Regions from separate parts of the Pseudoalteromonas sp. Cn5-37 genome, predicted to be linked through region 1. Evidence: predicted binding sites of a transcription regulator. Region 1 holds the regulator's gene; each other region holds the start of a gene.

Evidence for each region. The regulator sigma-54, encoded in region 1, starts transcription at its own class of promoters, with help from an activator protein. The targets are predictions, from matches to a motif close to GTTGGCACGNNNNTNGNNT.
Region 2: L1266_RS14915 (BON domain-containing protein) is a predicted target of sigma-54. The motif match lies at 7,199-7,217, and genes of this name have one in related genera.
Region 3: glnA (glutamate--ammonia ligase) is a predicted target of sigma-54. The motif match lies at 2,488-2,506, and genes of this name have one in related genera.

Annotation. Positions count from the first base shown of each region.
Region 1 is NZ_JAKGBA010000023.1:30,093-40,445, reverse strand. It holds gene L1266_RS17930 (bifunctional diguanylate cyclase/phosphodiesterase) at 1-1,603, shown strand, start outside; gene L1266_RS17925 (YgiQ family radical SAM protein) at 1,725-3,902, shown strand; gene mgtE (magnesium transporter) at 3,980-5,338, opposite strand; gene L1266_RS17915 (HPr family phosphocarrier protein) at 5,550-5,822, opposite strand; gene rapZ (RNase adapter RapZ) at 5,836-6,681, opposite strand; gene ptsN (PTS IIA-like nitrogen regulatory protein PtsN) at 6,682-7,134, opposite strand; gene hpf (ribosome hibernation promoting factor) at 7,138-7,425, opposite strand; gene L1266_RS17895 (RNA polymerase factor sigma-54) at 7,452-8,948, opposite strand; gene lptB (LPS export ABC transporter ATP-binding protein) at 9,055-9,780, opposite strand; gene lptA (lipopolysaccharide transport periplasmic protein LptA) at 9,777-10,298, opposite strand; gene lptC (LPS export ABC transporter periplasmic protein LptC) at 10,288-10,353, opposite strand, start outside.
Region 2 is NZ_JAKGBA010000014.1:5,316-15,668, forward strand. It holds gene L1266_RS14880 (M13 family metallopeptidase) at 1-2,033, shown strand, start outside; gene L1266_RS14885 (hypothetical protein) at 2,134-2,319, shown strand; gene L1266_RS22300 (hypothetical protein) at 2,412-2,546, shown strand; gene L1266_RS14890 (REP-associated tyrosine transposase) at 2,753-3,199, shown strand; gene yjgA (ribosome biogenesis factor YjgA) at 3,398-3,919, opposite strand; gene pmbA (metalloprotease PmbA) at 4,057-5,394, shown strand; gene L1266_RS14905 (VOC family protein) at 5,524-5,940, shown strand; gene L1266_RS14910 (LiaF domain-containing protein) at 6,263-6,922, opposite strand; gene L1266_RS14915 (BON domain-containing protein) at 7,253-7,819, shown strand; gene L1266_RS14920 (YqaE/Pmp3 family membrane protein) at 7,877-8,035, shown strand; gene L1266_RS14925 (hypothetical protein) at 8,290-8,499, shown strand; gene L1266_RS14930 (methyl-accepting chemotaxis protein) at 8,484-10,353, opposite strand, start outside.
Region 3 is NZ_JAKGBA010000010.1:36,851-47,203, forward strand. It holds gene typA (translational GTPase TypA) at 231-2,054, opposite strand; gene glnA (glutamate--ammonia ligase) at 2,562-3,968, shown strand; gene L1266_RS13145 (DUF4124 domain-containing protein) at 4,087-4,623, shown strand; gene glnL (nitrogen regulation protein NR(II)) at 4,704-5,774, shown strand; gene ntrC (nitrogen regulation protein NR(I)) at 5,793-7,178, shown strand; gene L1266_RS13160 (cyclic nucleotide-binding domain-containing protein) at 7,203-7,661, shown strand; gene L1266_RS13165 (hypothetical protein) at 7,658-8,320, opposite strand; gene L1266_RS13170 (hypothetical protein) at 8,378-8,665, opposite strand; gene L1266_RS13175 (RNA-binding S4 domain-containing protein) at 8,901-9,275, shown strand; gene L1266_RS13180 (hypothetical protein) at 9,346-9,765, shown strand; gene acnA (aconitate hydratase AcnA) at 9,986-10,353, shown strand, end outside.

The DNA of each region.
Region 1 (10,353 bases):
TATTTTAGATTGCGAACCACAAGGGCTATTGTGCGGCTCAATTGAAGATGACAATCAGGTTTATGTGCTAGGTGGCTGCGCTGAATACAATGAGTTTATAGGTCAAGGCATTGAACAACTTGATGATGGCCGTATTATCATGCAAGTCAATAACTGCCTAGCCCAAGGTGAACATCAGCATACAGATGTAGACAGTACGTATTTATTAAAAAGCAAAAACCGCCAAGCAGCTATTTACCTTGAAACTGAGCACACGCCAAGTCCTTCACAACTGCAATTTGCAGAGATATTCTTAACGAACGTCAGTGTAGGTCTTGATAATGTTCGATTATTCAACCGTTTACGTGATGCAGCTTATAAAGATGTATTAACTGGTTTATCGAATCGTAACGATTTCATGAATAAGGTGGAGCGCTACTACCAGCCGGGCAAAAATGACTTTGTCTTTTTACTAATTGATGTTTCGCAATTCTCTGATATCAACAATGGCTTAGGGCAAGAAATCGGTAATTTATTACTAAATGCAATTGTTGATAGGCTACAACAAGAATACCCTAATGCAGAGCTTATCTCGCGCATTGGTGCAGATGTTTTCGGTTTGTTGTTGGCTGCTGATAAATGCGATATTGAGTTACTTCGTGAGCATTTAAGTTTACCATTTAATGCTGGCGAGCATATTTTGCCAATCAACTTTAACATTGGCTTATGTTATCAAGGTGACTTTCAGCAAGCAGGGATCGAGACTTTAAAACTAGGTTACATTGCTTTAAACCAAGCTAAAAAACAATCTGCTGAAACGGTGGTGACTTATACCCCAGACATGGAAGAGAAAATGGCTTGGCGTTTAGGGATCATTAGACAGCTTCGTCAAGACTTCGAACAACGTAAATTAGAGGTTTGGTTTCAGCCGCAACTTGATTTAAATACTCTAGAAATCATAGGTTGTGAAGCGCTACTGCGTTGGCCATCAGGTAATGGTCAGTATATTTCACCAGCGATTTTCGTTCCGATGGCTGAAGATGCTGGTTTAATTGTTGATATAGGGCAATGGGTGCTAGAGCAAGCATGTATGCAGCAAAAGCGCCTTGAAGCAATGGGCTTTGCAATCAGTATTGCCGTAAATGTTTCAGTACCGCAGTTTAAAGTTAAAGGCTATGCTCAACAAGTAAAAGACACGCTTATTAAATACGATGTAAAACCGCAGTTTATTGAACTCGAAGTGACCGAAAGCGTGGTTATGGATGAGCTAGCTAATGTGATCACCACATTAAAAGAACTTAAAGAGTTTGGTATTGAGATTGCAATTGATGACTTTGGTACTGGCTTCTCGTCGTTAAGCTATTTGCAAAAACTACCATTAGACAGACTAAAAATTGATCGCGACTTTATCAAAGATTTACCTGGTCAAGATTGTCAGGCGATTGCTGCGTTAATTATTTCTCTTGGCGCAAGGTTAGGCTTAAAAACCATTGCAGAAGGGGTTGAAACACAAGCGCAAGCAGATTATTTAGCTCAGCTTGGCTGTGATGAAGTGCAAGGCTTCATGTACGCTAAGCCTATGCCAGAAAAAGAGTTAATTACTTACCTGCAAGCTAAGCAATAGCCAGTTCCAGTCAGTGCATACAAATTAAACAGCGCCCTCCAATGTGAAGGGCGTTTTGTTTTCTATAATAATCTATAAGACTGAGGTATAATTCGCCCCTTTTGTTAGCAGAGTACACTTTATGAGCGCATTAAAAGCCGAGCGAGGCCTGTTTTCTTACCCTAAGTATTGGTCTGAATGCTATGGCACGGCGCCATTTTTACCAACCACTCGTGCAGAAATGGACGCGTTAGGCTGGGATAGCTGTGACGTGATCATTGTCAGTGGTGATGCGTATGTAGATCACCCAAGTTTCGGTATGGCTGTGATAGGGCGTATGCTTGAGTCACAGGGTTTTCGTGTGGGTATAATTGCACAACCTGATTGGAACTCAAAAGATGCCTTTATGGCGTTAGGTAAGCCTAACTTATTCTTTGGTGTTACAGCGGGTAATATGGACTCGATGATCAATCGTTATACTGCTGAAAAGCGTATGCGTCATGATGATGCTTATACGCCGGGTAACATAGGCGGTAAACGTCCTGACCGTGCGGTAGTTGTATACAGCCAACGCTGTCGCGAAGCTTATAAAGATGTGCCGTTGATCATTGGTGGTATTGAGGCGAGTTTACGCCGTATTGCTCATTATGATTATTGGCAAGAAAAAGTACGCCGTAGTGTATTGTTTGATGCTAAAGCTGACATTTTAATTTACGGTAACGCTGAGCGCCCACTTGTTGAAGTTGCCCACCGTATTGCTGCGGGTGAGTCGGTTGAGACAATTCAAGATATTCGTGGTACTGCGGTTATTCGTAAAGAACCATTACCGGGTTGGCGCGGTAGTGACTCAACTGCAATTGATAAAATCGGTAAGATTGATCCAATTCCAAACCCGTATGGCGCAGATGATGTGGGTTGTAGTAAGTCTGAATTTAAGCAAGCGGGGATCGATTTAAGTGCCGAGGCGGCTAAACCAATCACGATTCAGCCTGCTCGCCCTAAGCCATGGGAAAAAACCTACGTTAAGCTGCCTGCGTATGAGCAAGTAAGTGTGAATAAACCGCTTTATGCTCACGCCTCGCGTATTTTGCACCAAGAAACAAACCCAGGTTGTGCACGTGCGTTATTTCAACGCCATGGCGACCGCTCTATTTGGGTTAACCCGCCTGCATTTCCGCTTGAAACTGAAGAAATGGATGGCGTATTTGGTTTGCCTTATCAGCGTATTCCGCACCCAAGCTACGGCGATGAAAAAATCCCAGCTTATGAAATGATTAAAACCTCGGTGAACATCATGCGTGGTTGCTTTGGTGGTTGTTCTTTCTGTTCAATAACAGAACATGAAGGACGTATTATTCAAAGCCGTTCTGAGCAATCAATTATTGATGAAATTGAGCAAATTCGTGACAGAGTACCGGGCTTCACAGGGGTTATTTCTGACTTAGGCGGACCGACCGCGAATATGTATAAGTTGCGCTGTAAGAGCAAAAAGGCAGAGAGCACGTGTCGTCGTTTATCATGTGTTTATCCTGATATCTGCAAGCACATGGACACGGATCACACCCCAACGATTGAGCTTTATAAAAAAGCTCGAGATGTAAAAGGTGTGAAGAAAATCTTGATCGCGTCTGGCGTACGTTATGACTTAGCCGTAGAAGACCCTCGCTACGTAAAAGAGTTGGTTACCCATCACGTAGGCGGGTACTTAAAAATTGCCCCTGAGCACACTGAAGATGGTCCATTATCTAAGATGATGAAGCCGGGCATGGGAGCTTACGATAAGTTTAAAGAGCTATTTGATAAATACTCAAAAGAAGCGGGTAAAAAGCAGTATTTGATCCCGTATTTTATTTCTGCTCACCCAGGAACGAAAGACGAAGACATGGTGAATATGGCGCTATGGTTAAAGGCTCATGACTTTAAGCTTGATCAAGTACAAAACTTTTATCCATCGCCGATGGCCAATGCAACCACAATTTATCACACTGAGATGAACTCGCTGCGCAATATTAAGAACAATACTGAGCAAGTGCCTGTTCCAAAAGGCGCACGCCAGCGTCGCTTACACAAAGCGATTTTACGATACCACGATCCTGCTGGTTGGCCGATGATCCGTGAAGCACTAAGAAAAATGGGCAAAGCAAATTTAATTGGTAAAGGGCCGAATTGTTTGGTTCCTGAAGAAGGTCGAAACGAGAAAACTGCTAAAGGTAAGGGCGGTAAAGGCCGTGCAGCACTGACTCGTCATACCGGTTTTAGCCAGTTTAAAAAGGCCAATACCAAACCTAGAGTAGGTAAAAATAAGCAGCGTGCAAAGTAAAAGATATAAATACGGCCCTTAAAGGGCCGTTTTTATTTATACCAATTCGCTTAATTAAGTATTATTGTGAATTGGTATCAGATCAATAGCCAGGTTGCGGTGCCTAAAAAGGCAAAGATACCAACAATATCAGTGACGGTTGTCAGCACTACACTGCCGGCAAGGGCTGGGTCTATTTTCATTTTCTTAAGAATTAATGGAATACTCGCACCTGCAATACCTGCGGCAACAAGGTTCATAAACATTGCAAAGGCCAGCACTGCGCCGAGCTTAAAGTCCCATTGCCATAGGGCAACCACTCCAGCAATTAATATCGACCAAATAATACCATTCAGTGCGCCAATCGCCAGCTCTTTGAGTAATAAGAAGCGTTGGTTGGTTTGGTTGATATGGCCAACCGCTATACCACGAATAACCAGGGTTAAGGTTTGGCTACCTGCAACGCCACCCATTGAAGGGACGATACCATTGAGTACCGCTAAAATAGGTAAGATTGCTAAGGTGTTTTCGAAAAAGCTTGCCACAATGGCTGCTAGCAATGCGGTTAATAAGTTAACCCCAAGCCAAATAGAGCGACGCTGCGAACTTTTTAGCACTGGCGCAAAGGTATCTTCTTCGTCGTCAAGACCAGCGAGGCTTAGCATGCTGTGCTCTGCATCTTCACGGATTACGTCAACGATATCATCGATGGTAATACGGCCAAGCAAGTGAGCGTTATCATCTACAACAGGAGCTGAAATCCAGTTGTGACGCTCAAATAGCTGCGCCACATCGCTTTCATCCATAGAGATTAGGATTGACTCACAGTCTTCATCCATTAAATCACGAACAACTTTATCAGAAGGACTTGTCAGTAGCGTGGTTAACGAAAGCGCCCCTAAAAAGCAGTTATGTTTATCAACTACATATAAATCATCGGTACCCTCTGGTAACTCACCTCGTAAGCGTAAATAGCGTAAAACTACATCTAGGGTAACATCTGGACGAATGGTTACCGTATCGCTGTTCATCAGGGCTCCGGCTGAGCGCTCTTGATAAGAAAGCGCTTGAGTTGCCCTTTCTCTATCTTGCGAGTCCATCGCGCTAACAACGTCTTGATATACGGTATCAGGAAGACTACGTAAAACCTCACCTAAGTCATCGTCGTCCATATCTTCTGTAGCAGCAGCAATGTGCTCAGGCTCCATCTGGGCAATAATGCCAAGACGTACATCTTCAGAGAGTTCCTCTAGAACATCACCACGGACATCTGGGTCAACCAGCTGCCAAAGCATACGACGAATTTTATGGGGAGAAGACTCAAGTAAAAGGGCTGTATCACAAGGTGCCGTTTTGGCTAACATGCCGCGCACTTGAACAAATTGACCACTATTGAGTGACTTGGTCACTTGTTTGAGTTGTTGTAGTGGGTAATCTTGTTCAAAGGCTTCTGGCATTGGCGTCCTTACAACTGAAAAAAGTTTAAATAGGCTATGCAAATACAGCATAGTTGCTTTGTAGTGTATTTGCAGAGATATCGTCGCACTGCGATAAATTTATTAAGAGTTTTGTAATTTAGAAAAGCGAGCGATATAAAAGTAGGATATTTAAAGGGAATTTTAAATATCCGAAGTAAGTTTACCGTAAACCTTGAAGTCTTAGCAAATGCTATTCTTGCTCGTGAAAGCGTTGCGCAATTAATTCGCCGATTGCCGTTAATGCAGCGTCAGCGTCAGGACCTTCGCATACAACACGAACCTCTTTTCCTTGACTACTTTCAAGGAGCATTAACGCTAACACGCTGTCGCCTTCAGCTTCTTTCTCATCTTGAAAAAGTGTAATTTTGGCATCAAATTGCAGTGCTAGTTGCGCTAAAACAGTCGCAGCGCGAGCATGTAAGCCAAGTTTGTTTTGAATTAAAAAGGTATCTTCAGCGTGCATTGTTGGTGCCTAGTTAGATATCTTGTTCGCGGTGGCGAATTTTTACATTAGCATGAGTTTTAGAAAAGCTTTCACCAATTGTTTGCGCTAAGTAAACAGAACGGTGTTGGCCTCCTGTACAACCAATTGCAATGGTTAGGTAACTGCGGTTATTGCGCTCTAGATGTGGCAACCAAGTCTGTACAAAGGTTTGAATCTGCCAAGTGAACTTTTGCACTATGCTGTGGCTAGCTAAATAATCCCTGACAGGCTGATCGAGGCCGGTTAGTGGCTTTAAATCAGGCTCCCAGTGTGGGTTCGGTAAAAAGCGTGCATCAAAAACGTAGTCAGCTTCTTTTGGAATGCCATGCTTAAAACCAAACGACATAAACGTAATAATCAGTTTTTTATCTTTCTTACCTAAAATCTTTTCACGAATTGATTCTGCTAACTGATGAACACTCAAATCAGTGGTATCAATCATAAAGTCAGCGCGGGTGATCAGCACATCAAGCAGGATTTTTTCTTGTTTAATGGCAAGATCAAGCGGTAAAGAATCAATCGATAATGGATGCAAACGGCGAGTTTCAGAAAAACGCTTGATTAGGGTTTGATCATCACTATCTAGGTAGAATAGTGTTGGGTTAGCAAAACCTGGCAGGTACTCAAGAATATCATTAAACTCTTGCTGCTCTTTCGGTAAGTTACGTACGTCGATACTGACGGCAATTTTGTCATAATTATCAGAAACACTTCGCACGAGCGAAGGCAGTAGGTTGACAGGAATATTATCAACACAGTAGTAGCCTAAGTCTTCAAGAACTCGTAAAGCGACCGATTTCCCCGAGCCTGAGCGACCGCTGATAATTATTAATTCCATTTATGCCTCTGATGCAATTACTTGAAATAGTTGCTGATCGCTTGTAGCACTTCGCAACTGTTTACAAAAATCTTTATCTTTAAGTCTATCAGCAATTGTTGACAAGGTCTTCAAGTGCAACTGGCAATCGCCATCTGGTACGATGAGTGCCACAAAAATATCAACGGGACGATTGTCTATCGCATCAAAATTGATGGGAGATTCACTGACAATAATAAATGCATGAGGTTCATCAGCACCACTCATTCGACCGTGGGGAATAGCTATTCCTCGGCCGATACCTGTACTACCTAACTTTTCCCTGTTCAGAAAAGCATCTAGGATATCTTGTTGAGATAAATGAGGAAACTGCTGGTGAGCTAACTCGCTAATATACTCAAGAATTCTTTTTTTGCTATTAAAAAGGACCGCAGCTTTGCTGCAGTCCTGATTAGTAAGTGAACTAAGTTTCATAATTTAATGTCGAGCTAATTTCTCTTTATGCTTAATGACTTGGCGATCAAGTTTATCGATCAATGAGTCAATTGCTGCGTACATATCTTGATGTTCTGTAGAAGCGAACAACTCGCCTCCGTTTACATGTAAAGTTGCTTCTGCTTTTTGGCTTAATTTTTCTACATCTAAAATGACATGAACATTATTAATATGATCAAAATGCCTTTCTAGTTTTGCGAACTTAGTGTTTACATAGTCTCTTAATGAATCAGTGACTTCTACGTGACGACCAGTTAAATTTAGTTGCATAAGCATTTTCCTTCTATGTAAAACGTCTAAATCAGACTTTTACGCTGATTAGACGGAGGTATTGCTAGAGACTCACGATATTTTGCAATTGTACGTCTAGCTACTTTAATTCCTTGCTCAGCCAATATATCTGCAATTTTGCTATCACTCAATGGTTTAACCGAGTTTTCTGCAGCAACTAACTTCTTGATTAAAGCGCGAATTGCTGTAGAAGAGCACTCACCACCATTTTCGGTGCTGACATGGCTTGAGAAGAAATATTTCAACTCAAAAATTCCCCTTGGGGTATGCATATATTTTTGTGTTGTAACCCGAGAAATCGTCGATTCATGCATTTCGACCATTTCAGCGACATCGTTTAGCACCATTGGCTTCATTGCTTCTGGGCCATGTTCAAAGAAAGCTTGCTGTTGTTGCACGATACAGTTGGTCACTTTTAGTAAAGTATCGTTACGGCTTTCTAAGCTCTTAATAAACCACTTTGCTTCTTGTAAGTGAGAACGAATAAATTGGCTGTCGCTACTTGATTTAACAGAGCGAGACATCGCTGCATATTGGCTATTCACTCTAATTTTTGGCATACAATCTGGGTTTAACTCGACTACCCAGCGGCCTTTCACTTTTTTCACTGATACATCGGGTATGACGTACTCAGATTCTTCGCGTACTATGCTATCCGCAGGCTTAGGATTTAAGCTGTGAATGAGCGTCATCACTTCTTTAAGCTCGTTTTCTTTAAGCTTAGTCTTTTTCATTAAAGTGCGATAGTCGCGACTTGCTAATAATTCGATATGCTCAGATAAAACCATTTTAGTTTCAGCTAAATATGGCGTATTGGCATCGAATTGACGAAGTTGTATACACAGGCACTCTTGTAAACTTCGGGCGCCGATACCAACTGGATCGAATAACTGTATTCTTTTTAAGACAGCTTCAACTTCATCGAGTTCGATTTCTTCTTCATCATTATTTTGATTAAAGCTTTCGACAATATCTTCGCAGCTAACCGTTAAAATACCTGAGTCATCGATAGCTTCAACGATGGCAACGGCAATCGCTTCATCGGTAGGACTAAATGGTGTGAGCTGTAGTTGCCACATTAAATATTCTTGCAGTGTTTCTGTTGAAGCACCTTGGTAAATAGACTCGTCTTCAGGCATTGGCCCAGACGATGTTGATGGGGCGGCACTCATGTACTCATCCCACGTAACATCCATAGCTAAGTCATCGCTAACCGTATCCTTACTCAGAGCATCACTGCTTTCTTGCTCGAATTCGCTAGGTGCTTCGTCGGCAGACGCGCTGACTTGTACATCGTCAGACTCCGCTTTTTGCTCATTCTTACCGATGCTTTCTTCGTTGTAATCCGCTTCTTCCACTTCAAGCAGAGGATTACTATCAAGCGCTTCTTGAATTTCTTGCTGGAGATCCAATGTACTGAGCTGCAACAAGCGAATGGCTTGTTGCAGTTGTGGAGTCATTGTAAGTTGCTGGCCCATGCGCAGCTGTAATGATTGCCTCATGTATCCCTAACAATCCTTTTTAAGTTATCGGTAACGGTGAGGACACTGTTATCGATTTATTGTCATTGTATAAGTCTAGCAGATGCTCTAGTCGGTGGCGTAATGGTTACAGCCTGAATTGCTCGCCTAGATAAACATCACGTACAGTTTGGTCAGCTAATACGTGCTCAGGTGTCCCTGATGCAATTAGCTCCCCATGAGAAACAATGTAGGCTTTTTCACAAACATCAAGGGTTTCTCGAACATTATGGTCAGTAATAAGTACACCAATACCACGATTTTTTAGGTGCTCAATAATTTTCTTTATATCTAACACCGAAATAGGATCAACACCAGCAAAAGGCTCATCTAAAAGGATAAATTTAGGATTAGCGGCTAATGCACGTGCAATTTCAACGCGGCGTCGTTCACCACCTGACAGTGCCATACCTTGGCTATCGCGAATATGTTGAATGCTAAATTCATCTAATAAGTTGTTAAGCGTCTCTTCGCGCGTTGTTTTGTTAAGATCTTTGCGGGTCTCTAATATGGCCATCAAGTTTTGGTAAACTGTTAATTTTCGAAAAATAGACGACTCTTGTGGTAGATAACCAATACCTAAGCGCGCACGGCTGTGCATTGGCAAAAGCGTGATATCGTTATCATCGATGCTTATTTTTCCTTTGTCGCTTGGTACGAGGCCTACAATCATATAGAAGGTCGTTGTTTTACCTGCACCATTTGGCCCTAACAAGCCAACAATACTGCCCGCTTCAACTTCAAGACCGACATTTTTAACCACTTGGCGGCCTTTGTAGCTTTTAGCTAAAAGCTCTGCTTTTAATGTGCTCATGGTTGGCCTTTATCGTCTTTTTTATTTTCTACAGGCACTAAAATAGTGTGTACACGATCTGTTGAGTTTTCGTCTTTTTCTGCGCTGATCAGCTGTTGAGCCATATCATAGGTAATGCTTTTTGCCGTTACTTTTTGACCCGCTTGAGTGACTTCAGCTTCGCCATTGAGTGTTAAGAAGCGTTTCGCAACATCATAACGAACTTCTTCGGCGCTGGCACTCATCACGGTACCATCAGCTTGCTTTTCTTCGAAGTAAGCTGGTTTGCCTGTAGCGATAATTAATTCGACTGTACCTTCGGTGTCACCGCCATGTGCCTCAAGTCGCTCTGCTGTAATGCGACGATCACCATGCACGATCTCTACGTTACCTTCGAATATGCCAACGCCATCTTTTAGTTTACCGACTTGGCGATCTGAGCTAATGCTAATTTGAGCGCCTGTTTGCTCGGCAGCTGCGCCCGAAAAGGCAATTAATAAGCTTGGGATCAGGAGTAATTTCTTCAGTTTATTGGTCATAGTATATGGTTCGTGTATGGTTAGTTAACTCAACAATTTCGGCTTTTAAATCGGC
Region 2 (10,353 bases), on a different contig from region 1:
CGCTCGGTCTTGTTGGTTGTGGTGAAAAAGAACAAGAAACTAAAGCACCAGCAACTGCGACCGTCACTGAAGCAAAAGCACCTTTAAACTCTGGCATTGAACTGGCGAACATGGACAAATCTGTTCGCGCACAAGATGACTTTTACTATCACGTAAACGGCGAATGGTTAGAGAAAACAGAAATTCCAGGTGATAAATCAAACTACGGTTCATTCACTCAGCTTTACGATGATTCGCAAAAAGCGATGAAAGAAGTGCTAGAAAAAGCAGCGGCAAATAAAGACGTTAAGCCAGGCTCTGATGAAGCTAAATTAGCTGCATTCTACAACAGCTACATGGACGAAGCAGGTCGTGAAGCGGCAGGTATCAAGCCATTAACACCAGTGCTAGAAAGCGTTGATGCAGTGAAAAACAAGTCAGATCTTGTTGCTTTAATGGCTGAACTTCGCATTAAAGGTGGTAGTTTACCGTTTGGTTGGTACGTAAACAACGACGCGAAAAACTCTAGCGAAAACGCGATGTATGTTTATCAGTCTGGTTTAGGTTTGCCAGATCGCGACTACTACTTAAAAGATGAAGAAAAATTCACAAAAATTCGTGAAGCTTACCAAGCATACGTAACAGCTATCTTAAGCAAGGCCGGTGTTGCTGATGCAGAGTCTGCGGCTAAAGCAATTATCGATCTTGAAACAAGCATTGCTGATGCACAGTGGAGCCGTGTTGAAAGCCGTGATGCAACTAAATCTTACAATAAGATGAGCATTGCAGATGCAAACAAACTTACAGGCGACTTTGACTTTGCAGCTTACCTTGATGCATCAGGTATCAAAATTGATGATGTAATCATTCGCCAACCTAGCTACCTAGAAAAATTTGCTGGTATCTACAACGATACAGACTTAGCAACGTGGCAGAACTACCTTAAGTTCCACTTTGTTAGCAACTATGCTCACCTATTAGATAAAGAGCTAGTAGACCTTAACTTTGATTTCTACAGCACAACACTTCGCGGTGTTACAGAGCAATCTCCACTTTGGAAAAAAGCGGTTGATGCATCAAACGGTGTACTAGGTGAAATTCTAGGTAAAGTATACGTTAAAGAAAACTTCCCGCCTGAAGCGAAAGCGCGCATGGAAGAGTTAGTAGATAACGTAATCAAAGGTTATGCAGTTGCGATTGAAAACCTTGAGTGGATGAGCCCTGAAACAAAAATTGCGGCTAAAGAAAAGCTTGATAAGTTCACACCAAAAATCGGTTACCCAGATAAATGGAAAGATTACTCAGCACTTGAAGTTAAAGGTGATGACTTAGTAGGTAACTACATTCGCCACAGCGAGTGGGAATATGCAGACATGACTGCAAAACTAGGTAAGCCAGTTGACCGTTCAGAGTGGCACATGACACCTCAAACAGTAAACGCTTACTATAATCCTGTGAACAACGAAATCGTATTCCCTGCGGCTATCTTACAACCGCCATTCTTTAACCTAGAAGCTGACGATGCTGTTAACTACGGTGCAATCGGTGCGGTAATCGGCCACGAATTAGGTCACGGTTTTGATGATCAAGGCGCGAAGTACGATGGTGACGGTAACTTACGTAACTGGTGGAGCGAATCAGACCTTAAACAGTTTGAAGAGCGCACGGGTCAGCTAGTTGCTCAATATAACGAGTACAAACCATTTGAAGATGCTAGCGTAAATGGTCAGCTTACATTAGGTGAAAACATTGGTGACTTAGGTGGCTTAACAGTTGCTTATACAGCATACCAGTTATCACTTGGTGATGAAAAAGCGCCTATTATTGATGGTTACACAGGTGATCAGCGTTTCTTCATGGGTTGGTCGCAAATTTGGCGTCGTAAATATCGTGACGAAGAGTTACGTAACCGCCTAATGACAGACCCTCATTCACCAAGCCATTACCGCGTAATCGGTATTCTTTCAAACATGCCAGAATTCTATCAGGCATTTGATGTGAAAGAAGGTGACAAAATGTATATCAAACCAGAAGATCGCGTAAAAATCTGGTAATTGATTATCGATTTTAAAAAAGGCTCTGAGTGAACGCTCAGAGCCTTTTTTGTTTGGAGCTGTCAGCTTTAAGCCGACATTTGATGTAGACGTGAAATTTATGTCACGCGATGGTTGTGTATTAAGTGGTGTTCAACACGCGCCAAGCAAGCGTGACGCCTACGGTGTTGTAGGCGTGAAATTTATTTCGCGCGATGGTTGTGTATTAAGTGGTGTTCAACACGCGCCAAGCAAGCGTGACGCCTACGGTGTTGTAGGCGTGAAATTTATTTCGCGCGATGGTTGAGTATTGCGTGATGTTCAATACGCGCCAAGCAAGCGTGACGCCTATGTTTGATGTAGGCGTGAAATTTATTTCGCGCGGTGGTTGCGTGTTGTGTGGTGTTTAAAACGCGCCAAGCAAGCGTGACGCCTACGGTTGATGTAGGCGTGAAATTTATTTCGCGCGATGGTCGAGTATTGTTTGATGTTCAATACGCGCCAAGCAAGCGTGACGCCTACGGTTTGATGTAGGCGTGAAATTTATTTCGCGCGGTGGTTGCGTTTTGTGTGGTGTTTAAAACGCGCCAAGCAAGCGTGACGCCTACGGTTTGATGTAGGCGTGAAATTTATTTCGCGCGATGGTTGTGTATTGTGAGGTTCAAACATTTTTGGTGTAAATTGGCTAGGTGTGTTTTTAAGTTCTAAGATCAGGTTTTACCTTCAGGATTGATAGGTTTATGTTTTCGTCAAGGAAGAGGCTTAAAGGGCGTACCTCACATTCAAATTGCTATTATTCAGTAACTCTTTGTTGTGAGAATCGAGTACCCATATTTGCCAACTACCTATATGCAGTTGATGCTGCCAAAGCAATTTACTATTTAGAAGATAAAGTAGAGACAATCTGCTTTGTCCTCATGCCTGACCATTTACATTGGATATTTCAACTTCGCTCTCAGCAAAACTTATCAGCAGTAATTAAGCTGTATAAAAGCATGGTGACCATGTCTATTCGTAAGAGGAAGGGGCGTAAAGTCGTAGTCTGGCAAAGTAATTTTTATGATCATCAAATCAGAGATGAAAACGACCTAATACATCAAGCTCGATATGTAGTCGCAAACCCTCTACGCGCAAGATTAGTTAAACACGTTGGCGATTACCCGTTTTGGAATTGTATTTGGTTGTAGGCGTGAAATTTATTTCGCGCGGTGTTTTTGTATTGTGTGATGTTTAAGATGCGCCAAGCAAGCGTGACGCCTACGTTTGATGTAGGCGTGAAATTTATTTCGCGCGATGTTTTTGTATTGTGTGATGTTCAAGTCGCGCTAAGCAAGCGTGACGCCTACGGTTTGATGTAGGCGTGAAATTTATTTCGCGCGAAGAAATCAAAGCATAATCGCATCTTTTAGATACTGGAATAATTCTTTGTAATTCTTTGCTGGTTTTTCTGCTTTTACTTCTTTTGCGGCGCTGCGCACTAATTGGCGCATTTTTTGACGCTCAAGAGAAGGGTATTGATCAATTGTTGAATTGATCAGGTCGTCACCTTGTTTAATTAAATCATCACGCAGGGTTTCGATTTTGTTCATCAAAACATCGGCTTGATTGTTTTTATTAAGCATGATGTCGATCATCGCTTGGATTTCATCAACGTTTTCTGTGGTACGTAATACTTTTGCGATGTAGTTTAAGTTACGACGGTAAGCATCGCTCTTATCACTTACTTTATCAGAAACAACAAGGGCTTCTTTTAAATCGTGATTAAGCGGTAAACGATCGCGTTGCTTTTTCGGCATTTTTGCAATTTCAGCACCCAGACCATGATATTGCATGGCTTCACGTTTTAATTCGCTTTTTGATACGTAAATAATTTCTTCTTCGATAAGTGGCTTTTTCTTCTTCGCCATAAGGATGCTCATTCAGTAAACTTAACTATTCGCTATTATACGCCATTTAGTTAATGATTAATATTAGCTGATGCAGGTCTCGCAGTGTGTTAGCATTCGTTACACTATAAAAAATATCAGAACCTAGGACACACAAGATGAAAGATCCTATTTATCAACACATTTCTGAAGTGAAAGACGCAGTAAGCGAAGTGCTAGAGCATGCAAAAAAATTGGGTGCAACAGCAGCCGAAGCGGCGATGTCGAGCACGTCAGGTTTGTCTGTCAGTACGCGCATGGGCGAAGTTGAAACAATAGAGTTTAACCAAGACGGTGGCTTAGGTATCAGTGTTTATGTGGGTAATAACAAAGGGTCTGCTTCAACGGCTGACTTAAACCCAAAAACATTACGTACAGTGGTCGAAAAAGCCATTGATATTGCAAAGTTCACCTCTGACGACCCATTTAATGGTATCGCTGATAAAGAGTTACTTGAATTTGCGCCGCAAGATTTAGATTTATACCACCCGTGGGAAGTTAGCCCAGAGCAAGGTGTTGAGTTTTGTCATCAAGCAGAGCAAGCGGCGTTGAACGCCGATGAGCGCATTGTAAACTCAGATGGTGCGAGTTTTTCTTCTCATCAAGGTTTACGTGTTTATGGTAACAGCCATGGCATGATTGCAGGTTACCCGCGTACGCGTCATAGCATTAGCACGATGGTGATTGGTAAAGATGGCGAGCAAATGCAGCGCGACTCGGCTTACACTATCGCGCGCCATAAAGATGATTTAAATGACGCTGCAAAAGTGGGCCTTGAAGCAGCAACTGAAACCTTGGCTAAACTGAATAGCCAAAAGCTCGGCACTATGAAAGTGCCTGTAATCTTTAGAGCTGATATTGCGAACTCATTATTCGGCCATTTAGTGTCGGCGATTGGTGGCGGTGCGCTTTATCGTAAATCAAGCTTCTTGCTTGATAGTTTAGGTACAAAAGTATTCAGCGATTGTGTGAATATCTCTGAGCGCCCGCATTTATTAAAAGGTTTAGCGTCTTCACCGTTTGATGCTGAAGGTTTAAAAACTGTAGACCGTGAAATTATTCAAGGTGGTGAACTGCAAACATACCTATTAGCAAGCTATGCGGCACGCAAACTGTCTATGGCACCAACGGGTCATGCTGGTGGTATTCATAACTGGCTAGTTGAACAAACCCATGCCGATTTAAAAGCGCTATTAAAAACCATGGGCACAGGCTTATTAGTAACTGAACTTATGGGCCAAGGTGTGAACACGGTAACGGGCGATTACTCACGTGGCGCAGCTGGCTTCTGGGTTGAGAATGGTGAAATCCAATACCCAGTCAGTGAAATCACAATTGCTGGTAACTTAAAAGATATGTTTAAGGCCGTTGTGGGCTTAGGTGGCGATATCGAGCGTCGTGGTGGTATTCAAACAGGCTCTGTATTGATTGAACAAATGCAGGTTGCTGGTAGCTGATTCATCAATAACTACTCAATTTTTGAAGCCTCACGTTTGTGGGGCTTTTTTATTTGAAAAAACGCTTTACCTAAACTTAACTTGAGGTTTTATCTTGGTGGCAGTTTAAAAATAAAAAGGAAAACTACCATGTATTTAGAGCACGTAAACCTTGTTGTAAGTAATGTTGATGCCATGCTGCACTTTTATAAAGCCGCATTCCCGCACTGGCGTGTGCGAAGCCAAGGTGACAGCAAATGGTCGGGCAAACCGCGTAAATGGCTGCACTTTGGTGATGATTACCAATATCTTGCATTAAGCGATAACGGTGAAGCTGAAAACCGTGATTTAGCCGGCCACCAAGTAGGCCTTGCTCATTTTGCCTATGTGACAAACGATATTAATGCAGTAGTTGAACGCCTGGTTTCGGCTGGTTATGAAGTTGATAAACACGGCCCAGAAAACCCTTACCGTAAAAATGTATATTTCATCGACCCTGCAGGTTTTGAAGTTGAGTTTGTAGAGTATTTTAGTGATATTCCAAGTGAAAGGAATAATGACTTGTGAGGGAGCTGTCAGCTTTCAGCTGTCAGTTTTGAGCCGAGCAGTGTTGTTTGTAGGTCAGACATAGGTTGATGGAATGGCGTTGCATATAAGACGCGCCAAGCAAGCGTGACGCCTACGACGTAAAATGTGATGTAGGAGGCGTTTTAACGCCGAACAGCTTTACTTTATTCACGGCTAAAGCCGTTCCCACGTTTGATGTAGGCGTGAAATTTATTTCGCGCGCATTCTTGTAGGTCGTGCTTTAGCGCGTCATTGATGAAACGTATGTAATATCTTGTCGCCATAAATGACGACTTACATTGCATAACCGCACCTCGTAACTTTACTGCATCTTATTCATCTCTTTCCAACTGGCTTTTAGGCTGTTGGCGAAGCTGATGAACTTTTCTTTCATGGTACGTTTAACTGAAATCTCGACTGAGCCTAGCCATACATTACCTTCAATAGTGATGGTTGGGCCTTGGCCTTTGTTTAAGGCAACTGATTTATTCTCTACACTACCAATCACGCTAAATAATTTAGATACCACATTTACATGTTCTGGCACGTAGATTTCATCGTTACCTAAAATACAGTTCACGTAAATAGTGACATGCTGATGTTGGAAAATCGCTTCGCTAAAGTCGAGTTCAATTGAACCTAAGCAGTTTGTTAGGTGAATTTCTTTTGGTACTACCCATTGGCCGCTGCGCTCATTTGAGCCCAGAATACTGCGTAGCTGCAGGCTTTCGTTGTCGCTGCTGTGGCTGTAGTGAGGTTTAAATTGCGCATGCTTATGCGACTTGTAGTCAATATCCGCTTTCAGATCTAAATCAGCAACCAGTTCAATCAGTACTTCGTTGCTGGTAGCTGCCATTGCTTGATCTAGGCGGCGTTCAAATGCTTCGGCTGAAATAACAGCATGACTGTAGTTATAAATGAGTTGATCAATGACTTCTTCTCTTACTTGATCGATTGGGCGATCTTCAAGTTTAACGGCCATGGTAGTTCCCTGTTGTGATTTTAAAGGTGATTCTTTAGTTATTAATTACAAAGCAAAGCTTAGGCCAGATTTTATTTCTATATAAATCATGAGGTTGTCTTTTTAGGCGAATAAGCAATTTCGTTAAATTAACCACAGATTAATAAAATCAGCAACTAAATGGTTATTTTTGCAACATCGTGAACTTCTTACCGAGCAGCTTGTAAATCTTTACCGAAATGAATATAAATCATCGCTGAATGAATTTTTAAATCACTGAAAATAAACAAGTAAATAGTTGGCATCATAGTCGCATTAGTAAAAGTGTCTTTAATCAAAAGGAGAAAGATTATGAACACTTTTAACAAATCTATGATTGCGGCTTTAGTAATTGGTGCAACTAGCATGTCAGCTCAGGCAAGCAGCTGGGAAAATGAAAGTAAAGATGCTTGGATTGATGGTAAGGCGGAAACTGTGCTTCTTATGAACACAAACCTTAACAACTTTGACATCAACACTGATGTAACGAATGGCAAGGTTGTACTTACAGGTAAAGTTGATAGCGAATTAGATAAAGAGCTTGCTGAAGAGTTGGTTCTTAGCCTAGACGGTGTTAGCTCTGTTGATAACAAATTAACGGTTGTTAAAAACATGAAAGCTAAGCACATGAAATCAGACAAAGCTGATTCTGCAGAAAGCGACTTAACCGATGCAAAAATCAGTACTGTAATCACCACACGTTATTTATTTAACTCAGAAGTAGGTGGTACAGATATCGATGTTGATACCGACAACGGTGTAGTAACACTAAAAGGTACTGTTGAGTCTGATGCAGAAAAGCAATTAGCGGTAAGCATTGCTGAAAACGCTGAAGATGTTCGCAAAGTAATCGATGAATTAACGATTGTTGCTGAATAATAGCAAGCCCTATATAGCCCAGCTTTGGCTGGGCTTATCTTTTTCAAGGAGTGAGTCATGGATTTAATACGTATTATTTTATCGGTTTTAATTCCACCTCTCGGCGTATTTTTACAGGTAGGTTTAGGTGCGCAGTTCTGGATTAATATTCTTTTAACTCTATTAGGGTATATTCCAGGTTTGATTCATGCTGTGTATATCATCGCTAAGCGATAATCACCGCATTAATCTACAAGGATGGGTAATGGAGCACAGCAAGGAAGGGCTGTAGGAGTAACGGACGATAAACCGCAAGGAGTTTACAGTATGGATAATGTAACTAAGCACAAAGGACAACAAGGAAGTAACAAGGCGTTATGGAGTAGCGCACAATGGCAACGCTTTATGGATAAGGTGAATGGAGATGACAGCAAGGATTAAGCTTAGGCTTGGAGCCCAAACGGATGAAGCTAGCGTAAGGAGGAGACTATATGGAACAAGTACAAACGCAATCAAAACAAGGATTGACCAATAATGGAGTTGCTTTATGGAACAAGCAACAGTGGCACGAATTTATGGAACACGCGAAAGCGGTTGCGCCACGATTAACAGGGAAGGCTGACGATAAAAACCCGATGTCATCTTCAGGTGACATCGGGTTTTTAACTACTTCAGCAATTTATCTTTATAACTTAAATTGATTTACTGTCTTATTTAGAGACTCTGCTAACTCATTCAAATCACGTGCTTCATCCGCCAATTCATGGGCATGATCCGCAGTGCTATTCACTAAGTGATTAATCGCTGCCAAGCTATTGTTAATATCTTCTGCAACCACAGTTTGCTGCTCTGTCGAAGTCGCAATTTGATGACTTTGATCTTGTACATTTGTCACAGATTGCGCGATATCTTGCAATGCTTGCAATACAATTTGTGTTTGCTCAACTGAGCCTTCAGCACGCTCTTGACCTTGCTGCATCATGGTTGATGCTTGTTGGGCAATTTGCTGTAAACGGCTGATCATATTGCGAATATCATCTGTTGACTCTTGCGTTCTGCTTGCTAGTGAACGAACCTCATCAGCAACAACTGCGAAACCTCGGCCTTGCTCACCAGCACGGGCTGCTTCTATCGCTGCGTTAAGTGCCAGTAAGTTAGTTTGCTCAGCGATTGAGTTGATAACATCAACCACCGCGCCGATATTGCCACTTTCTTGTTCAAGACCCGCAACGACTTTAGACGCTTCACCAATGTGACTTGCAAGAGCGGTCATGACTGACTGAGCTTGAGTTGAGCGCTTAGTGCCATCTGCGGTAATGGTTTGCACTTCTTCAGCGGCATTATTGGTGTGCTGGGCATTACGCGAGATTTCCATCACTGTAGACGCCATTTCGGTTACTGCCGCACTTACGCTATCAACTTGTTGCTTTTCTTGCTGAATTTCATCATTGGTTTTTTGCGATACGGTTTTCAATTGGGCAGCGGCTTGGCTTAATTGCTCAGCTTGTGCTGCAGTATTCAGCATCATTGCACGTAATTTATCGATGAAAGTATTCATGTGATGAGCAAGCTGTCCTACTTCATCCTGACTTTTTATCTCGATTTTTTGTGTTAGATCGCCATCACCTGATGCGATATCACGCATGATGTAAGTGAGTTTAGTCAGCGGCTTGGTGATCATTTGCGTGGCCCAGAAGATCATCGCAATAATAATCGCAAGAATGATGATCACGGATGTTGTGGTTGTCATCACCGCATCATTTACTGGCTCATCAATCATACTGGTCGGAATTAAAATACCCACATACCAATCAAGGTAAGGGCTTTCTAATTCAAGGCGATTGTATACAACGTAATATTGCTCGCCTTTGAATGTGACAAAGCTGCTACCCTCTTTTTGGCTTTTCATCGCGCGGTTTAATTCGCTAAAGCCCGAGGTGTCGTTAAATTGCTTTTCGAGAGCATCTAAGCCTTCTTTGCCATTAGGGCCTTCGTCTGTGATAGATAGTTTATGTCCAGTTCGTTTTGAAAAGTGCACTACTTTCTGGTTACTGTCGAGTAAAAAGCCAAAGCCTTGGCCATCAAATCGAATAGCTTCAACCATGTCGTTGATATTATTAAGCTGTAAATCAACACCACCAAAACCAATAAGCTTGTTTTGTTTATAAACAGGCTGTTGTACAACTGCAGAGGCGATACCTGTGGTTAAATCAACAGAAATAGGGCCAACATACAACTTATTAATTTTTAATGCATCTTGCCACCAACCACGTTTGTAAGCGTAATATGGTTGGCCATTATAAGTGGCTGTACGCTCGTTTTCTTTGAAGTACTCACCTGTGGTCGCAGAAGCAAAGAAGGCTGATAAAATGTTATCATCGTTACCACTAATACGAACAAAATCTTGATTAATGCTGCTGTAACCAGGCTGACTATCTAAGCTTTGATCGCGCTGAGTCCAGTTATCGAACCAGTTAACTAAATGCGGGTTTGTTACAAAGGTTTCGACAACTTTGCCGTATTTGGCAAAATAGGCCTGCATTGACAGTCGCTCA
Region 3 (10,353 bases), on a different contig from region 1:
CATAAAAAATAAAACCACCCTCTCGATCAACTGATATCTGACTTCTGAAATCTAACTTCTCGATTTTTTACGGCTGACGGCTGACGGCTGACGGCTGACGGCTGACGGCTGACGGCTGACGGCTGACGGCTGACGGCTGACGGCTGACGGCTGACGGCTAATCATTACAACAAAAAACCGCCGTATTTTTCAATACGGCGGCTTCTATTTTGCAAAACTAAAAGACGTTATTAGTCTTTAGCTGCGCGGCTCGCACGCTTACGCTCACTTTCAGTTAAGTGACGCTTACGAATACGGATGTTCTCAGGTGTTACTTCCACTAACTCGTCATCATCGATGAACTCAATCGCTTGTTCAAGCGTGTAGTTTAGTGGTGGAACAAGCGTTTGTGCTTCATCTGTACCCGATGCACGAACGTTTGTAAGTTGCTTACCTTTAAGCGCGTTTACAGTTAGGTCGTTGTCACGGCTGTGGATACCGATAACCATACCTTCGTAAACTTCAACACCGTGACCGATGAATAACTTACCACGGTCTTGTAAGTTGAATAATGCGTTAGTAAGTGCTTTACCAGTTGCGTTTGCAATCATTACACCATTCTTACGAGCACCGATAGTACCGCCTTTATGTGGACCGTAGTGATCGAATGTGTGGTAAAGAAGACCAGAACCAGACGTTAATGTCATGAATTCAGTTTGGAAACCAATTAAGCCACGGCTTGGGATCATAAAGTCCATACGTACACGGCCTTTACCATCTGGAGACATGTCTGTTAGTTCACCCTTACGAAGACCAATTTGTTCCATGATAGAACCTTGGTGCTCTTCTTGACAGTCGATTGTAAGTGTTTCGTATGGCTCTTCTTTTTGACCATCAACTTCACGAAGGATTACTTGTGGACGAGATACCGCAAGCTCGTAACCTTCACGACGCATGTTCTCGATTAAGATACCTAAGTGTAACTCACCACGACCAGAAACACGGAAGCTATCTGGGTTGTCAGTTTCTTCAACACGTAATGCAACGTTGTGAACAAGCTCAGCTTGTAAACGCTCAAGAATGTTACGTGACGTTACGAATTTACCTTCTTTACCAGCAAATGGTGATGTGTTTACAGAGAACGTCATTGTTACTGTAGGCTCATCAACGCTTAGTGGTGGTAATGCTTCAACGGTATTTACATCACAGATAGTGTCTGAGATTTTCAGCTCACCAAGACCAGTGATTGCAATGATGTCACCTGCGCCTGCAGATTCTGCTTCATGACGCTCAAGACCTAAGTAGCTCATTACTTGGCCAACTTTACCGTTACGCTTAGTACCGTCTGCGCTTACAACAGTAACCTGTTGGTTAGGACGAACAGTACCACGCTTGATACGACCTACACCGATAACACCGATGTATGAGTTGTAGTCAAGCTGAGAAATTTGCATTTGGAAAGCACCTTCAGGATCTGCATCCGGTGGAGATACTTCGTCAACGATCATCTGGAACATTGGTTCCATGTTATCTGATGGCTCGTCTAAATCCATTGTTGCCCAGCCGTTGATAGCTGATGCATAGATTACTTTAAAGTCTAACTGTTCGTCAGTTGCACCTAGGTTATCGAATAAATCGAAAACTTGGTCCATAACCCAGTCAGGACGTGCACCAGGTTTGTCGATTTTGTTGATAACAACAATCGGCGTTAAACCTTGTGCGAATGCTTTTTGCGTTACGAAACGCGTTTGCGGCATTGGACCTTCTTGAGCATCAACAAGTAGTAATACTGAGTCAGCCATCGAAAGTACACGTTCTACTTCACCACCGAAGTCGGCGTGTCCTGGGGTGTCTACGATATTGATATGGTAGTCGTTCCAAGAGATAGCTGTGTTCTTAGCTAAAATGGTAATACCACGTTCTTTCTCAATGTCGTTTGAGTCCATTACGCGCTCTTCGTTACCGCCGCGCGTTTCTAATGTGCCTGATTGCTCAAGCAGTTTATCAACCAAAGTTGTTTTACCGTGGTCAACGTGGGCGATAATCGCTATATTTCTTAACTTTTCGATGCTCATATTTTTTCTCAGAGAAATTGAATCTCATTGATCCTGCAAGATCTACGCAGTCACCTGCGTTTTCACCAGATGTCCCAGCATAGGATTTAAAAGGGCGCATATTATCCCTTAATAATGGCATGGATGAAAGTTTATCCAATATAAATTTATAAACTTTCTTCAGGCTTTTTATAAGTATCTGTTTTATAAATGACAAATTTATGAAAATTAAAGTGAATCTGAGCTCAAAACTGGCGAAATTTTAGTTTTTGAACCATATTTTGGCACTAAATCGTGTTCATAACCGAAAAATTGGCACGCTCAATAATTGTGCAAAACAAGGTCGCACTTTTTACGCACCAGAATGATCTTTTTACGCACCAACTTAGTGCAACGAAAGTTGACAAAACGAAGCCCTGTTCACTTTTTACAAGCCTAAACAAGGTGTTAAAAACATGGCACGAAACCAGCTTATATAAGCGAAAAGCAATAATGCAGCAAAAATAAAACCCAACAATTGGAGGACACATGTCACAATCGGTTTTAGATTTTATCAAAGAAAATGACGTTAAGTTCATTGATTTACGCTTTACTGATACCAAAGGTAAAGAACAGCATGTTTCTATTCCTCATCATCAAATTGATGAAGATTTCTTCGAAGACGGCAAAATGTTTGACGGTTCTTCAATTGCTGGCTGGAAAGGTATCAACGAATCAGACATGGTACTTATGCCTGTTCCTGAGTCTGCGAAAATGGACCCGTTTTCTGAAGAAGCTACACTAATCGTACGTTGTGACGTAGTTGAGCCTTCAACACTTCAAGGTTACGAGCGTGATCCACGTTCTGTTGCAAAACGCGCTGAAGAGTACATGCGCTCTACTGGTATTGCTGACACTGTATTATTCGGTCCAGAGCCAGAATTCTTCCTTTTTGATGACGTTAAATACAAATCAGACATGTCTGGTTCTATGTACAAAATCGATTCTGTAGAAGCTGCTTGGAACTCAGATAAAGATTACGAAGGTGGCAACATGGGTCACCGTCCAGGTGTTAAAGGCGGTTACTTCCCGTGTTCACCTGTTGATTCATCACATGACTGGCGTTCAGCAACTTGTTTAGTTCTTGAAGAACTAGGTCAAGTAGTAGAAGCTCACCACCACGAAGTAGCAACTGCAGGTCAAAATGAGATCGCAACTCGCTTCAATACAATGGTATTAAAAGCTGACGAAATCCAAGAGATGAAATATGTTATCCATAACATGGCTCACTTATACGGAAAAACAGCGACATTCATGCCTAAACCAATCGTAGGTGATAACGGTTCTGGTATGCACTGTCACCAATCTCTAGGTAAAGATGGCGTAAACATCTTCGCGGGTGACAAATACGCAGGTCTTTCTGAAGAAGCACTTTACTACATCGGTGGTATCATCAAGCACGCTAAAGCAATCAACGCATTCGCTAACGCGTCAACGAACTCATACAAGCGTTTAGTACCAGGCTTCGAAGCTCCTGTAATGCTTGCATACTCTGCACGTAACCGTTCTGCTTCAATCCGTATCCCAGTGGTACCGTCTGCAAAAGCACGTCGTATCGAAGTACGTTTCCCTGATCCAACAGCTAACCCATACTTAGCATTCTCTGCAATGCTTATGGCTGGCCTAGACGGTATCAAGAACAAGATCCACCCTGGCGATGCAATGGACAAAGATTTATACGATCTACCTGCTGAAGAAGCAGCTGAGATCCCACAAGTTGCATCTTCTTTACAAGAAGCACTTGCATCATTAGACGCAGACCGTGAGTTCTTAACTCAAGGTGGCGTATTCACTGATGACCTAATCGATGCATACATCGCGCTTAAGAGCCAAGAAGTTGAAAAACTTAACATGACAACTCACCCAGTTGAGTTCGAAATGTACTACAGCGTGTAATACACGCTGTATCAGAATTATCTAAAAGATAATAAATGTGTGTTCTCAAGCCCGCTCTGCGGGCTTTTTTAATGGTAATTGAGCGGGTTCTACTCTACAGTTTTAGTTAAGTGAAAAAATGCAGGGTCGCAGGGTGAAAAGCACAACCTTATTGGTATTATCGTTATTATTTGCAAGCTTTTTTGGTTATACAGCAGCACAAAAAGTCTATTCTTGGAAAGATGAGAATGGTGTATTAGTATTTTCTGATACTCCTCGCCCCGGTGCTACTGAGGTCAAGTTAAATACCCAAAACCTTACAATGCCTGCAGCTGATACCAGTATTCTTGATACTGCTCCAAGTGCAGTCCCTGTTAACTTTAAAGTGTCAATTGCAGCCCCCGCAAATGAAGAAACTGTGAGAGAAAATACAGGTTCTGTTTATGTTACTACACGAATCAGCCCCCGTTTTGAAACTGGTTTCAAAGTTCAATTACTCGTTGATGGTTCACCTCATGGCGCACCAAGTAATAGCACGACCTTTGCTCTAAGAGAGGTCTTTCGAGGCGAACACACATTACAAGCGAAACTTTTTGATGCAAATAATAAACTCGTTTCAGTTAGCCCAGTCAGCACTTTTTTCATGCACAGAACTTCAATTAATAACGGAAATTAGAATTTTCGACATGATGTCTCGCAAAGCAAAAAGACTATGCTAAGCTGCACTAAATTGAAACGCACTAAAATGGTGCAACCATGCTCAGAGATTTACATTTTAATTCTCAATTACTCGACAGTATTTGGAAAAATTTAAGTACTGCTGTTATTTTACTCGATCATGATTTTAAACTGGTTTACGCAAACGATAGCGCCAGTGAGCTTTTAGGTTTAGGCCCAAAACGTATCATCAACCAACCGTTCGACAACCTATTTAACTACCACTCGATAGATTTAAAACGTATTGCTCAGTATTCGTTGTTTGACGGTGTCGATTGCCACCAACATAGAGCTGACGTGGTGTTCGTCGATTCTCGCCATGCCAAGTTAACTATTAGCACACGCCGAATAAGTAGCAACGATGAAAATTATATCCTGTTCGAATGCCGCCAAATGGATGATGAAATTCGCCATGACCAAGCTTCGAATCAAATGCATCAATATCAAGCTGCCCGTAACCTTATTCGTGGTTTAGCACATGAAATTAAAAATCCTTTAGGTGGAATTCGCGGAGCGGCGCAATTATTGCAGTATGAGGTTGATCAGCAAGAACGTGATCAATGTGCCGAATTAATCATTGAACAAGCAGACCGTTTACGCGAGCTTGTCGACCGTTTACTTGGTCCGAATCAACTGCCACACAAATCCCATGGCAATATTCACCAAGCGTTAGAGTCGGTGATTAAACTGAGCATGTTAGACAACAATGCCAATATCACTTTAGTGAAAGACTATGATCCAAGTATACCGAGTGTATACATAGATCAGAGTAAAATTCAGCAAGTGGTACTGAACATTATTCGTAATGCACAACAGGCACTTGTTGATGGTGGCGAGATAAGAATAAAAACTCGCATCAATCATCAACACAGGCGCCCGGGTAAGGCACCGAAAAAAACCTTGCTGATCCAAATTTCGGATAACGGCCCAGGTATAGACAAGAGCTTACGTGAAACCTTGTTCTACCCAATGATCACCAACAAAGAAAATGGATCAGGGCTTGGTTTATCGATAGCGCAAACCTTGGTTGACCAACATGACGGCCACATTGATTGTGACAGTTGGCCAGGCCATACAGAATTTAATATCTATTTGCCTTTTACGGATTAATGGTTTTTTGGAGTAGTCATGAAAACAGTCTGGTTAGTTGATGATGATGCCTCAATTCGCTTTGTATTGGAAAAAGCGTTGGCACGTGCAGGATTTGACACTGAAAGCTATGCAAACGCACAAGATGTGCTTAACGCATTAAAGTTTAGCCAGCCCACGGTATTGGTATCTGATGTGCGTATGCCTGGCATGGACGGCATGGCGTTACTCGAAACAATTGCCGAGCAAAATCCTGGCTTACCTGTTATTATCATGACAGCTCACTCGGATTTAGATTCGGCGGTAAATGCCTTCCAAAAAGGGGCGTTTGAGTACCTCGCCAAACCGTTTGACTTAGACGAAGCCGTGGCACTGGTAGAAAGCGCCTGTCGTGCTAACTCAACGAAGAAAACTAAACGCAAACAAGCACCACAAACCAATGCGCATATCATAGGCGAAGCACCTGCAATGCAAGAGGTGTTTCGCGCGATCGGTAAATTATCAGCATCAAGTATGAGCGTGCTGATTAATGGTGAGTCAGGGACAGGTAAAGAGCTAGTTGCAAGCGCCCTGCATAACCACAGCCCACGCAAAGTAAACCAATTTATAGCACTGAATATGGCTGCCATTCCTAAAGAATTAGTTGAGTCAGAGTTATTTGGCCACGAAAAAGGCGCATTTACTGGAGCCGACAGCATTCGTAAAGGCCGTTTCGAACAGGCGAATGGTGGCACTTTATTTTTAGATGAAATTGGTGATATGCCACTCGACGTTCAAACACGTTTATTACGCGTGTTAGCCGATGGTGAGTTTTACCGCGTGGGCGGCCATCAAAGTATTAAAGTTGATGTACGTATTATTGCTGCAACGCACCAAAACCTCGAAGACTTGGTAAAACAAGGTAAGTTTCGTGACGACTTATTCCACCGCTTAAACGTAGTGCGTTTACGCTTACCCGCGCTGCGTGAGCGTACGGAAGATATTGAACGACTAGCACAACACTTTTTACATAAAAGTGCCAAAGAGCTGCAAGTTGACAGCAAAATTTTAAGCCCAAAAGCCACTGAGCAACTACGCCTATTTAACTGGCCAGGTAACGTGCGCCAATTAGAGAACACCTGTCGTTGGTTAACCGTTATGGCGCCGGGTGAACTTATAAGTGAACAAGATTTACCACCTGAAATCTTCGCAGTTACACCAATCGAGCAAGAAGGCGACTGGCTAGATGCATTTCAACAATGGCTTAACCTTGAGCTTAAACAAGGTAAAGAAAATATTTGGCCTGCCATTCAAGCACAACTCGAGACTCGCTTGATTAAAACTGCTCTTGCCAACTGCGCTGGGCACAAGCAAGAAGCCGCAGTGAAGATCGGCTGGGGTCGTAATACATTGACCCGCAAGCTAAAAGAGCGCAATATTAGCTAATTTCGCGCAACCCAATGTGAGTCAATGAATTTAATCGAGCACATTCCACTAATTAAACAAATGGAAATTATTAACAGATTACCATTTTTTAGAGAGTTCACATTAAGCGAACGACAAGTGTTATTAGAGTCATTCAGTCATTTGTATTTGGTCAAGCAAGGCCGCGCTGTTTTCAAACAATACGATACTGATAAACGACTTTATATTGTGCTAAGCGGCTCACTGATGGTGTTCAAACAAAGCCATTTACTCGAACTTGGTACCATTGAGCCCGGTGAATTTATCGGTGAAGGTGCTTTTATCAATAACCGCGAGCACAGTACCAGTGCGCGCGCAAAAGTTGATACCATTTTGTTAGCTATCACCCCTGAGGCACTTACCCGCTTGCCGAATGTGATCCGCGAGAAAATTAAAGATCGCATAATCGAAGGTATGAGTGAACGTATTACTAAGTTAAGCACTTACCTTGAGTCACGTAGCTAGTCCATATACACAATTTGAAATGAGCAATTTAACCAACTTGGGCTATTAACGCGAGCCGTGTAACGGTAGGTGTCTGATGGTTTCATACCAAAAGGGGTACTCACTTCTGGCGTTAAATGGCTGTAACTTTGCGAATAGTTTTTATAATAAATGACTAGGTGGCCGTATAAGTATTCCCAATCAAGAGTAACTTTACTACCGCCAGCAAGAGTAAAGTGAGCTTGCTTATCACTGAATGTAACAACAAGATCATTATACTTGTCTTCAACACATCCTGTGGTGAGTACACGAGCCGGCATAGTAAAATTAGTGGTAGTATTTTTAGCTTTTAAATAAAAGCCAATATTGCCATGATTGTAAAAGTGGTTGGCATCTGTGGTGTATTTGATTTCAACTTCATAACCCAATCCTTGCATAATTTCAGCAAGTTGCTCAGTTTCATGAGTGAGGATTTTATCACTCGATAACATTAAGGTTGCATCCGCAAACTCTCTTGGCACTGGGAGCTGAGTGTATTCATAGGGTAAGCTTTGCTTATTTAATGCTTGCTCTAATGATTGCAACTGCGACTGATCAAGATTTTCTGTGTATACGTAGACTGTAGCTTGCTGACAACCAGCCAAAATTAAAAATATGGCTGCCGAAATTATCCTTTTCATATTCTTTCTCACTTTAGATTACAAGTGTAGTCTAAAGTGAGAAAAACAATAAATCAATTAATTAAGATGTTTTTTTAGCCAACTATTAACACTTTGACGGGTATATAAAATATCTTTAAATAAACGGTGAGTTTGATGCTGAAGCAGTTTTTCTTTATTTGTTTCACCTGAACTTAACTGGCTATGATTATCATTAAAACGCGAAATTAACGCAAAACCTTGTTCTGACTTTTCAGGCTGAGATTTAATTGTTTGCGTTAACAAAGCTCGCACATCATCTGCAGCAAGCAATGACGAATCTTGCAAACCCATTAACTCTTTTCTTAGCGCTGATCTTACGCCCATTACAACTTCTCCTGAACGAATAAAAAATGAAACGGACATGCATTTAGCAATTTGTACACCAATTCCGAACGCGCGCAGTGTACCCAGTAAATACTGCAGTTTTTTTACTGTTTATAAAAATGTCAGATTTTTTATTGCTGTAAATTTTAACCGCCTGAAGAGCTTAAAAATTTAATCTTGGTTCAATTGAGTGCTAGGCTCTATAATGGCTGCGATTGAATTAAGAGAGACCAACATGAACGAAGATTTCATCGAAATTGAACTAGAAGAAGAGCCAATAGAGTTATGCAACTTGTTAAAAGTGCTCGACCTAGTCGAAACTGGTGGCCAAGCAAAAGCCTTAATTGGTGAAGGTTATGTTGGGGTTAACTATGAAATTTGTACAATAAAACGGAAAAAATTATACAGTGGTGACGTGTTGGCTTTCGATGGTGAGTTGTTCCAACTTACTTTAAGCGAAGATGCAACACCGAATCCTCGCCCACCGGAACCTGTACAAAAAGCACAACCACAAAGCACTGAAGAAGCGCCAAAAAAATCGAAGCGTAAACGTACTAAAAAACCAAAAGTAGACGAAAAAACCGGTCGCCGCCCTATCTCTTTTGGTTAACTAGAGCTTGCTTAGTTAGCATAAATCACCTTTAATTGAATGCGATTATAACAACAATAAAAGGTGATTTATGAATCCTCCAGCTTGGCTCAAGCCACTTGCTTGGGCAGCCCTTGTATGGAATCTTTTAGGTGTCATTGCATTTATAATGCAACTGTTGATCACACCCGAAATGATTAACCAACTCCCCGAAGCACAACAAGCCGCATACCGCGACATACCGCTCTGGTCAACGGCTGCCTTTGCGATAGCCGTGTTTGCAGCAAGCTTCGCGAGCATCTTATTACTGGTAAAAAAAGCCCTTGCGCGCGAGTTATTTTTAATCTCGTTTATCGCCGTATTAGTCCAGCAATATTATAATTTTGTGGTGATAGATAGCCTTGCTATGTTTGGTACTAGCGCATTAGCAATGCCATTGTGTGTTATCGTTATTGGTTTACTATTACTGTTTATTAGCCATAAAGGTAAACAACAAAACTGGCTTAACTAAAAACACTTATTTCTGAGGGTAGTTTAAAGTGACTACCCTTTTTATCTGCCTCCTTCCCTTGAAATAAATCACATCAGCAGCAACTATATTAGGTAGCATATTTTTTCATCAGCTAGATGAATTTCTCAGCTGGTATTAAGTTTGCAATAACACTGTGTCTATTTCGAAAAGGAAACAACAAAGCAAGCCAAATTGCTTGCTCAAACCACAGGGGCAAATAATGAATAACAGTTTTGATACCCAAAAGCAGCTTACGATTAATGGTGAGCAATACCATATTCACTCTTTACAAGGTTTAGGCGACAAAGCAAAACGTCTGCCATTCTCTCTAAAAATCTTACTTGAAAACCTGTTGCGCAATGAAGATGGCGTTAATATTAAAAAGCAAGATATCGATGCCTTATTAAACTGGGACCCTCAAGCGAAACCATCAGCAGAAGTCGCGTTTACGCCTGCTCGTGTTGTCATGCAAGATTTTACCGGCGTACCCGCCATTGTCGATTTAGCCGCGATGCGTGATGCCATGGAAAAACTTGGCGGCGACCCTGCGAAGATTAATCCGCTGTCGCCTGCCGAGCTTGTTATTGA